3 regions of the Arthrobacter sp. SLBN-112 genome follow, and region 3 is predicted to be linked to each of the others. Evidence: riboswitches for the same ligand, from Rfam matches in the RefSeq annotation. Region 3 holds a riboswitch; each other region holds the start of a gene.

Region 1 (3,265 bases), 2.7 Mb from region 3:
CCGGTTAGCACCGGCCCTTTTCCACGCCGGTTCCCGCCGCTAGCCTGTGCGGATGGACTGGAAACTTGAACTCGTCTTTGTCCCTGTGTCCGATGTGGACCGCGCCAAGGATTTTTACGTCAACAAGGTTGGCTTCAACGCCGATTACGACGAGCGACCGTCGGATTCGATCCGCTTCGTGCAGTTGACGCCGCCCGGCTCTGCCTGCTCCATCTGCATCGGCGAAGGGCTCACCGACGCTCCGCCCGGCACCGGCTCCAACCTGCAGCTGGTGGTCAGCGACATCCAGGCCGCCCACCGCCAGCTCAAGGGCAACGGCGTGGATGTCAGCGACGTGGACGTGCAGCAGTGGGGCCACTTCCTGTACTTCGCCGATCCGGACGGCAACAGGTGGTCTGTCCAGTACATCCCGTGGCGGAACGCCGGGCAGGGCGACGGGAAAGACGCCGCGCAGGACGCCGGTTAACGCAAAACCGCGGGCCGGATCATGGTGACGCGGCCCGCGGCGGGCGTTGTCCAGTGGTGTCCAGTACCAGTGGTGCCTAGTAACCAGTTGTGCGCCAGGTGGAAGTTCAATGCGCCACAGGGCGAGGCGTAGCTCTTCTTGATGTAGTCCAGGCCCCAGTTGATCTGCGTGCGGTAGTTGGTCAGGTAGTCGGCGCCCGCGCTGGCCATCTTCTCCGCGGGCAGCGACTGGACGATGCCGTACGCGCCACTGCTGGCGTTGGTGGCCGTGGTGGTCCAATCGGATTCCTTGGTCCACAGCGTCTGGAGGCACTGCATCTGGTCCGGTCCCCAGCCAAAGGAAGACAGTTGGCTGGCGGCATAGGCCTGGGCACCTGCGGGATCGTTAACCGCGACGGCGGGGGCAGGAGCGGGTGCGGGGGCAGGAGCGGGTGCGGGGGCAGGCGCCGGGGCGGGTGCTTCAGCTGCCGGGGCGGCGGGTGCGGGCGCAGGAGCCGGCTCGGCCGCTTGCGGCGCCACGCTGATGGCGGAAGGAGCGGGATTCGCGGCCGGGTTGGACCGGATTTCGCTCTTCTCGATGCTCATCTGAGCGTCCGACGCCGAACTTGAAGAGTTTGACCCGGTGGACGACGCCTGGGTCATGCTGGTGGTCGCCTGGCCTGCCGCGCCAACGCCAACCAGCACAGCGCACGATGCCGCGAGGACTGCAGCACGCCGGCCCAAGGTGGTGTTTTTGGCGGGCTGGGGTTTGGCCCGGTGTTTTGCCTTGGTTTGCAGGCATGGTTTTGCCATGGATTTAGACATGATTGATCGCCTCTCACACCTGCGGAGTTAGCTGTCGGGTTCGGATGAGGGCATCCGGCCGCACGGAACAAACACGTGCTGGCTTAACCCCAAGGGCAATCAATGCCCGGGACGGTGGGTCCCCCGCCTCTGCCGTTGCTCAAGCGGAATCCGGGAAGCGGCAGAGCTTGGCGTCAACCCGGGATATGCGGCCCGAACGGGGACCGCACCCAATCAACGCTACAGGAAGATCACGCATTAGTCACATTTGGGTAACGGAAGTCACGATTCCTGGCGCGTCGATTTGCTGCGCGACTTGTCCTGCAGCGCGATTATCACGCCAGGACGTAGACCGTGGTCCCGCCGATGCTTTGCGACGGGAAGGTAGACGCTACCCACTGCGCAATCCGGGTGGAGGCGTCCGAACCGCTGTTGGACATCATGGTCCCGCCGGCAATGAAGTAGTGGACCTTGCCTTGGGATACCAGTGCCTGGAACTGTTCCAGCGTGGGGGAGGGGTCGGTGCCGTTGAAGCCGCCCACAGCCATCACCGGCAGTTCCGTTGCCAGTTGGTAACCGGCGGCATTGTTCGAACCGACCACTGCCGCGGCCCAGGTGTAGTTCGAGGCACCGTCCTTGAGTGCGGCCACGAGCTCGGCCGACGGCGTGGGCGCACCAAGGAGGCCACCCAGGCCACCCATCCCGCCGGCACGGCCACCGCCGGCACCTTGGCCTTGTCCAGTCTGGCCTGCGCCGCCCCGGGTTGCCCCGGCCTGGCCGCTGAACTGCCGGGAATTGCCGCCCGCACCAAACCCGCCGGCCCGGTTTCCGCCGAACCCACCCGGGCCGCTGAACGACGTCGCCGGCCCGGCACTGACAATGGCCCCGCTGTGCGCCGTCGTCGCCGTCGACATGGAGAACGCCAGCGGTCCGGCGAGCGATGCCGCAATGGCGAGCGCCGTCGTCGTCCGCTGAACCGAGCGCAGGCGAATGAACCTGCCCAGCCCAATTCCTGCCGCGGCCGCCAGGCCTGCAACCAGCACCAGCCAGCGCAGCCACGGACCGTAGGCGGACGTGGTACCCAGCAGGGTGAAGGCCATCAGGGCTGCCGCGGCCACCGATGCCGCGAGGAGGACCGCTGCAGCGGCCTGCCGCCGGTGCTGCCAGAGGAGTACCGGGCCCAGGCCGGCAAGCCCGGCGATCCCCGGTGCCAATGCCACCGCGTAATACGGGTGGATGATGCCGGCCATGAAACTGAAGACCAACCCGGTCACCAGCACCCAGGAACCCCAGATGATCACCGACGCCCGCACGGCGTCAGTCCGCGGCGCCCGCCGCCCAAGCCACAGCAGGCCCGCAGCAAGGATCAGGGCGGAGGGCAGCAGCCAGGCGATCTGGCCGCCGAATTCACTGTTGAACATCCGCAGCAGGCCGGGAACGCCCCAGCCGTTGCCGCCACCCACGCTGCCGGTTTCGTCGCCCGTCAGCCGGCCCAGGCCGTTGTAGCCGAGGGTCAGCTCCAGGATGGAGTTGTCCTGCGAACCGCCGATGAACGGACGGTCCGCCGCCGGGATGAGTTCGACGACGGCCAGCCACCAGCCGGCCGCGGCAACCATCGCCGCACCGGTGGCGAGCAGGTGCAGCAGCCGCCGGCCCAGCCCTGCCGGCGCCGCAACCAGGTAGGCGAACGCAAAGCCGGGGACCACCAGCAGCACCTGCAGTTGCTTGGCAAGGAACCCGAAGCCCAGGAAGACCCCTGCCAGCAGGAGCCAGCGCAGCCGGTCCTCCTGGACGGAGCGAAGCACCGCGTAGCCGGCGGCGGTCATGAGCAGCACCAGCAGGGCGTCCGGGTTGTTGAACCGGAACATCAGCGTGGCCACCGGCGTCAGGGCCAGCGCCACAGCGGCCAGCAGGCCTGCCCGGTGGGCGAGCCGCGGGTCGCCGGTGGCCGGCGCCGCTGCCCGCCGGACGGCCAGGTACAGCAGCCAGGCGATCCCGACGCCCATCAGGGCTTCGG
Region 2 (3,265 bases), 1.5 Mb from region 3:
CCATGGCGAGAGTTGCGATGCAGCGCAATGGCTGGCGTTAACGGGAAAGACCCCCGCCGCAGTGGCAGGGGTCTTTCCCGGGAAACGCTCCGGCGCCGCGGGTGGGCGGCGCGCTGCGGTGCTTACCTGACGCGGATGAAAACCGGTCCGGAGCCAACGTTGGCGCTGAACACAACGGTGTCATTGCCGTTGAAGCCGCCATGGACCGCCATGCCGTTTCCGGCGTAGACAGCGATGTGCGCCATTCCTCCGCCGCCGTCGGCGTAGTAGATCAGGTCCCCGGGCTGGGCCTGGGAAGCAGGCACGGTGTCGCCCAAGGACAGGTAGCCGGCGGGCCAGTCGTGGAAGTGGATACCGACTGCAGCCAGTGCGTTGGTCACCAGCATGGTGCAGTCCTGGTGCACGCCGAGCTGCGCGTAGGCAGCGGAGAGGATGGCAGCACCCTTTCCACTGGCGGAAACCTGGCCGGCGGGAGCAGCCGTGGCAGCCGCAGTTGCAACCTTGGCCGTGACCTTCGGAGCGGCGACGGTCTGGGCAACAGGGGCCGGTGCGGCTTCCTGCACCGCAACCTCGGGCTCAGGAGCCGGAGCCGGGGTGGTGGTAACGGCGGGTTTCTCGAAGCTGATGGCAATGGTGGAAGCCGCCGAAATCGGAGCGTCGACGGCGGATTCAACTTCCATGGCGGATGCCGGAGCTGAGTCGCGCTTGACGTTGGTGTCGGCAGCGTTCGCGGCAATGCCGCTGGTCAGGACGAGGCCGGAAGCTGCAGCGATCACTGCGGCCTGGCGGCCCATGCCGCCGGCGTTGTCGCTGACAGCCTTGGCAATAATTGCGATCGAGTTGGTTTTGGTGACCTCGGCGCGGTGCCGTGCGGTAGCACGAGTCGTCATCAGTTCTCTCTTTCGTTTTCCTCTGGACCGCGGTGGCCTGTCCGAGGGGGTTGGATGCGCCGGCATCTTGGGGGTACGCCGGCGCATCCCGAACGGGGATGTGGTTTCTAGCGAGAAAGCTTTGGGCAAAGAAATAGCCCTTGGAGCCGGGAGCCCAAGAACTACTTGTTCAGGTGGTAGTACGTGGAAGTACCGGTTGCTGCAGGCGAGTGGAGCATGGTTCCCTGCGACGGGTTGAGCGCGCTGATCATCATGCCGTTGCCGACGTAGATGCCGACGTGCGCGCCGCCGTTCTGGACAACAAGGTCACCCGCCTGGGGGGTGGACGTGGGTGTCATGATGCTCCACGCATTCGTGCGGGGGATGCTGATCCCGGCCTGGGCGTAAACCCACTGGACGAACCCGGAGCAGTCCCAGCCGTTGGGGGTGGTGCCGCCCCAGACGTAGGGGTGGCCGATGCCGGTGTAGGCGATCGCGGCGATGCCCGAGGTGGCCGCGGAAGAAACGGTCTCCACTGCCTGCCCGGCCGTGGACGCCTCTTGGCCGGCAGCATTGGCGGTTCGGTCCGCTGACGCAGTGGACTGGGTACGCACCGTTTCCACCTTAGGAGCAGCGGTGGTCTTGACCACGGGGCGCTCGAAGGAAACGGTGGCGGTGGGGGCTGCCGTGACAGCAAGGGCGGTCTGCGCCGAGCCGGACTCCGTGGAGGCGGAGACACCAGCGGTGGTGTCCGCTGCGGTGGCCGGCAGGCCCATGCTCAGGATGAGGCCCGAAGCCGCTGCCACGACGGCAGCCTGGCGGCCGACGGTCCCGGCATTGGCGCTCACGGCCTTGGACACAGCGTCCAAAGGGTTGGCCCGAACCGTTTGCGCACGGTGGCGCGCGGAATTATGGCGTGAAGACACGAAGGTAGCCTCTCCCAATGCCTGCGAGGTGAGCTGTCGGATTCGGATGGGAGTCACCCGGCCACTTTGCTTCCTGGGAAGCTCATGACTTAACCCCAAGGCCTTCCACAATGCAGAAGGCCAAAATTGGTTCCCCCGCCCCTGCCAGACGATGAAATGCGAACGGACCTTGAGCGGTGGCAGAGTTAGGCAATCCACTCAAGAGCGTCAACTTCGGAAAAGTTGACGCGAGTTAGACGGTACAGCAGTTTTGCTTCAATGTCACATTCAGGTCACGGCTCGTCACTGTGAGCTGAGAGTGCGCAATCATTCGGTTACAACCAGCCCATGGGATCGACCACTTCGCCATTGACCTGCACCTCGAAGTGCAGGTGGCAGCCGGTGGAAGCGCCGGTGGTCCCGCTCAGTGCCACGACTTCGCCGCGGGAGACCGTCTGGCCCACTTTGACGTTGAAGGACGAGAGGTGGTTGTACGTGGTCTCCAGGCCGTTGCCGTGGTCGATGACCACCCGGTTTCCCCCGCCGAACTGGTGCCAGCCGGCGAAGGTCACGGTTCCTGTCGCGGCTGCCAGGACGGGCGTCCCGCACTGTGCCACGAAGTCCTGTCCGCGGTGGAAGTCTCCGGTGCCCCCGGTAATGGGGCTGACCCGGTAGCCAAAGGGCGAAGCGGTAACCAGGGATGCCAGCGGGGCGGCCAGGGTTCCGGCGGAGGCGGCCCGGCTTACCGATCCGGCCGACTGGGCGCTCAGCAACTGCTTCAGCTTTCCGTCCGGGTCTGCCTGCGTCACGACGGCCGAGCGGCTGAAGTCGATCTGGGCGCCCACATCGGCGGAAATCTGGGGCTGGGGGCTGACGGAGGAGGCAGCCTGGGGTACTGTGCCGGCTGCGTCCGTCGCCATGACGGGACTTGTGGCCGGCATGGTCACGGTCAGCACCAGGCCGGTGGCGGCGAGGGCGATGCCAGCCTTCTGGCCGATGCCGCTGGCCGCAGCAAAGTCGGTGATTTGCCGGAATGGACCCCTGCGGCGGCGCGCATCCCGCTGGGGGTCACGGGGGCGCTCCGCAGCGGCGACTTCGACAACCCGGGGTGCCTCAGGGGGGCCGGCGGCGCGACGGCGGCCCCGGGAGGTCTGCATGGTCAAGAAGGGTTCCTCTCTGGAATCGCCTGCGGAGTTAGCTGTCGGATTCGGGTCAGAGAGATCAAAGACCCGGCCCGCCATGGGCAAACTTCTGCGCAGGAGTATCCCCGGAGGAATCCTTCACTGGAGAGGCTTGCTGCTGACGGACTTCACCCCAAGGCAGTCCCCCGCTGCCGGTTGTGGTTCCCCCGCCTCTGCCAGTAACGACTCGTACACCTGGTCCGCTGGCAGAGCTCGGCTCCGGATCAGGTAACGCTTAAGTATCAACGCTGGCTTCCACTATAGGGGCTTAAGACCCTGGGTAACAATTCCGTTATCTTTGTGTGGAAAC
Region 3 (3,265 bases):
CAGTTCAGGGCTACCGAATGGCTCCAGGCGCCGCACGGGGAGCCGTAGCGGTCGCTGATGTAGCCGAGCCCCCACTCGATCTGCGTCCGGTAGCTGGTCAGCCAGTCGCTTCCGGCGCTGGCGTACTTGCCGGGCGGCAGCGCCTGGGCTATGCCGTAAGCACCGGAGGAGGCGTTGGTGGCGGTGGTCAGCCAGCTGGATTCTTTGGTCCACAGCTGGGCCAGGCACTGGAACTGGTCCGGGCCCCAGCCGAAGGCACCCAGGCGCCCGGAGGCATAGGCCTTGGCACCGGCCGGATCATTGACGGCACCGCCGGGGACGGAGGGAACGACGACGGGCGGCGGGCTTGGCACGGCCGGCTGCGGCGGACTGCCGGGAACCGGGTCGGCCGGCGGGGCGGGGTTTGCCGCGTTGCCGGCCGGAGCGGCGGGCGCGGGTTTGGGCTGCCGGGCTGCGGCCGCGGCTGCCTGCGCTGCGGCTTCAGCCTGCTGGCGGGCCTGTTCCGCCGCGGCGGCCCGCTTGGCTTCCTGGGCTGCTTCATAGGCAGCCAGCGCCGCCTGGCCCTGTCGGTACTCTCCTTCGAGGGCCGCCGTCGTTCCCTTCAGCGAGGCCAGCTGGGCGGTCAGTTCGCTGCTGTGCTGCTGTTCGTCACTGACCTGCCGGGCGAGCGTGTCCTGGGCGGAGCGGGCCGCGTCCAGTTTGGCTTTTGCTTCCCCGGACAGGCGTTCGCGCTCACTGCGGGCCGCTTTTTCCTGTTCCGCCAGTGACGCGGCAACTTTGCCGGCGGCCGCAGCTTTGTCCACCAAAGCCGCCGTCTTGTCGCCCACCAGTTGGACGAGGTTGAGCCCCTGGACGCTGTTGTTCTGCAGGGCATCCAGGGCCACGAAGAACCCTGTATTGGTCCCGCCCGTCTTGTACGACTGGACGGCAAGGGCACCGATCTCCTTGCGATACTTGGCCAGTTCGTCGTTGGCGCGGGCGGCTTGGGCGGACAATGCGTCCAGCCGCGTTGACGCCGCCTGAAGCTCGGCGTCGGCCGCGGCATAGTCCGCGGCTGCCCGGACGGCAGTGTCACCGGCCGCTTCCGATTGGGCTTGGAGGCCGCTCAGCAGCCCGTTGATGGTGGTGATCTCCGCCGCTTTCGCCGCCTCGGAAGACTGCGCCTGCTGCACGTCAGCCCAGGACGGGTATCCACCGGGCGGTGGAGGCTCGTCCGCGGAGGCAGGCAGCACCGTGGCCGCTGCCACCGCGATGGCGAGCAATCCCCCCATCAGCGGGGACTTGGGCATGGTCACGAACAGGGGCATAGTCCCGAAGCATACCGGCGACACGCCGGGGCGGAAAGACGGCCGTGCCCGCTTTGTTACCCGGAGGGGCCGCCACCGGATCAATCTCCGGTCGATGCCGGGCGGAAGGGCCACATCCAATCGTTTGCAGAATACGAGAGACAAAGCTCGTATGTTACCTAAACGTGACAATTGGGGCGTCCGCGGGTTATGGTCTTCTGGTGTCCCTCCCAAAACGGGACATTCCCATCAGTTTGCCGAGCCCTGCCGCTGATACCGGGATTCAACCGCTTTCATGCTGGCAGGGACGGGGGAACCAAGTTTCCACGACCTTTTGAGGTCTTGGGGTTAAGTCGGACAGCTCCTCCGCCCACCGCGGAGATGTGTTCGGCCGGGTATCTCCAACCCGAACCCGACAGCTCACCCCGCAGGCATGGGAGAGGCGATCTACCGTGTCAAAAAATCTCACCACTGCCCGCCACCGCGCGACTCCGGCCCGTTCCATTGCGCTCGAGGGCCTCGCCCTGACCGCCAAGTCGCAGGCCCGTTCGCTGGGCCGTCCGGCCCTCGCGGTTGCGGCCGCGTCCGGCATTGCCTTCGGGGTCGGCGCCCCGGCCCACGCGGGCGTGACTGGCGCGGACACCACGGAGCAAACTAATGTCCAGGCCACCGCAGCGCCGGCAGTTGCTCCGGCTGGCGCGGCAGCAACCGTGCACACCGTCGTTTCCGGGGATACCCTGGGCGCGATTTCGGCAGCGTACGGGGTCAGCCTGAACGACGTCCTGGCCGCCAACGGCTTGGGCCTGTCGTCCATCATCTACCCCGGCGACCAGATCCGGATTCCCGGTGCAGGCTACGTGGCAGCACCGGCTCCGGCCCCTGCAGCGGCGCCAGTCCAGGCGGCAGCTGCCACCGCACCGGCAAACACCGGCATGAACATGTCCTACGCTTCCGCTACTCCGGTGGCTTCCACCACCGGCACCGGGACCGGGGCCGCCATCCTGGCGTCCGCCTACAGCCAGATCGGTGTGAGCCAGGACTGCACTGCCATGGTTGAGAAGGCCCTGCGTTCGGTGGGCAAGAGTGTCGGCGATCTGGCGCCCACCCAGTTCTTCCAGTACGGCAGCGTGGTCGGCAGCCCGGCACCCGGGGACCTGATTATCACCTCGGGCCACGTGGGTGTGTACGCCGGCAACGGCCAGGTTGTGAGCGGCGGCGTCAACGGGTACACCACGCAGGTGCACTCCATCAGCTGGCTCAGCGGCTACTCAGTGGTCCGCGTAGCCTAAGCCTTCGCACAGCGAAGCCGGCTTCTGACAGGAGGGCGGCAGCCGGGTTTCCGGCTGCCGCCCTCCTGTCGTCCTGCTGCGGGCCTCATTCCGTGGCGGATCAGGTCCCGCAGAAGGTCGTGTACGAGCCGAAGCCCTCCGGGGCCCCTTCCATGTAGCGCTCCATCCCGGCCCGCTCGGTGAAAGGATCGGTGACGGCCTCGAGCAGGCGGTGCAGCGGGGCCAAGTCTCCTTCCGTGCCGGCGGCGAGGGCTTCTTCCACCAGGTGGTTCCGCGGAATGTACGCCGGGTTGACGTTGTCCATCAGCCCCGCATCGGGTTGCAGTGCCAGCCACCGCTCAGCCCAGGCGTCGAAACCGGCTAAGTCCAGCACCATCCCGCGCACGGGGCGCAGGTCGCCGCGGGCGGCCTTGCCGAGGTTTCGGAAGAACAGCGTGTAATCCACTGGGCCGTCTTTGAGGATGGCCACCGCATCATCGACAACGCCTGACGCGGCGTCGTCGCTTCCGTTGCCGCCGGCAAGGCCCAGTTTGGATTTCATGCCACCGGTCCACGCCTCGCTGTACTGTCCACGGAATCCGCCGAGCACCTCCACCGCGGGAGCAACGGCCTTCTCCTGGTCCTCGTCGATGAGCGGGAGCATCGCCTCGGCAAGACGGGCAAGGTTCCATTCAGCAAGGACCGGCTGGT

The links. A riboswitch is a leader RNA that binds a small molecule or an ion and turns the genes downstream of it on or off. The one in region 3 is predicted to bind cyclic di-AMP.
Region 1: it holds a riboswitch for cyclic di-AMP, as region 3 does, so the genes downstream of both, QF050_RS00390 (hypothetical protein) here and QF050_RS13185 (LysM peptidoglycan-binding domain-containing protein) in region 3, are expected to answer to the same signal.
Region 2: it holds a riboswitch for cyclic di-AMP, as region 3 does, so the genes downstream of both, QF050_RS20010 (NlpC/P60 family protein) here and QF050_RS13185 (LysM peptidoglycan-binding domain-containing protein) in region 3, are expected to answer to the same signal.

Annotation. Positions count from the first base shown of each region.
Region 1 is NZ_JAUSXY010000001.1:91,284-94,548, reverse strand. It holds gene upp (uracil phosphoribosyltransferase) at 1-8, shown strand, start outside; gene QF050_RS00395 (glyoxalase superfamily protein) at 53-466, shown strand; gene QF050_RS00390 (hypothetical protein) at 463-1,269, opposite strand; cyclic di-AMP (ydaO/yuaA leader) riboswitch at 1,273-1,435, opposite strand; gene QF050_RS00385 (ArnT family glycosyltransferase) at 1,584-3,265, opposite strand, start outside.
Region 2 is NZ_JAUSXY010000001.1:4,320,838-4,324,102, forward strand. It holds gene QF050_RS20005 (NlpC/P60 family protein) at 123-890, opposite strand; gene QF050_RS20010 (NlpC/P60 family protein) at 1,052-1,729, opposite strand; cyclic di-AMP (ydaO/yuaA leader) riboswitch at 1,800-1,997, opposite strand; gene QF050_RS20015 (peptidoglycan DD-metalloendopeptidase family protein) at 2,110-2,931, opposite strand; cyclic di-AMP (ydaO/yuaA leader) riboswitch at 2,942-3,184, opposite strand.
Region 3 is NZ_JAUSXY010000001.1:2,807,360-2,810,624, reverse strand. It holds gene QF050_RS13190 (lytic transglycosylase domain-containing protein) at 1-1,307, opposite strand, end outside; cyclic di-AMP (ydaO/yuaA leader) riboswitch at 1,562-1,735, shown strand; gene QF050_RS13185 (LysM peptidoglycan-binding domain-containing protein) at 1,739-2,575, shown strand; gene QF050_RS13180 (protein adenylyltransferase SelO family protein) at 2,676-3,265, opposite strand, start outside.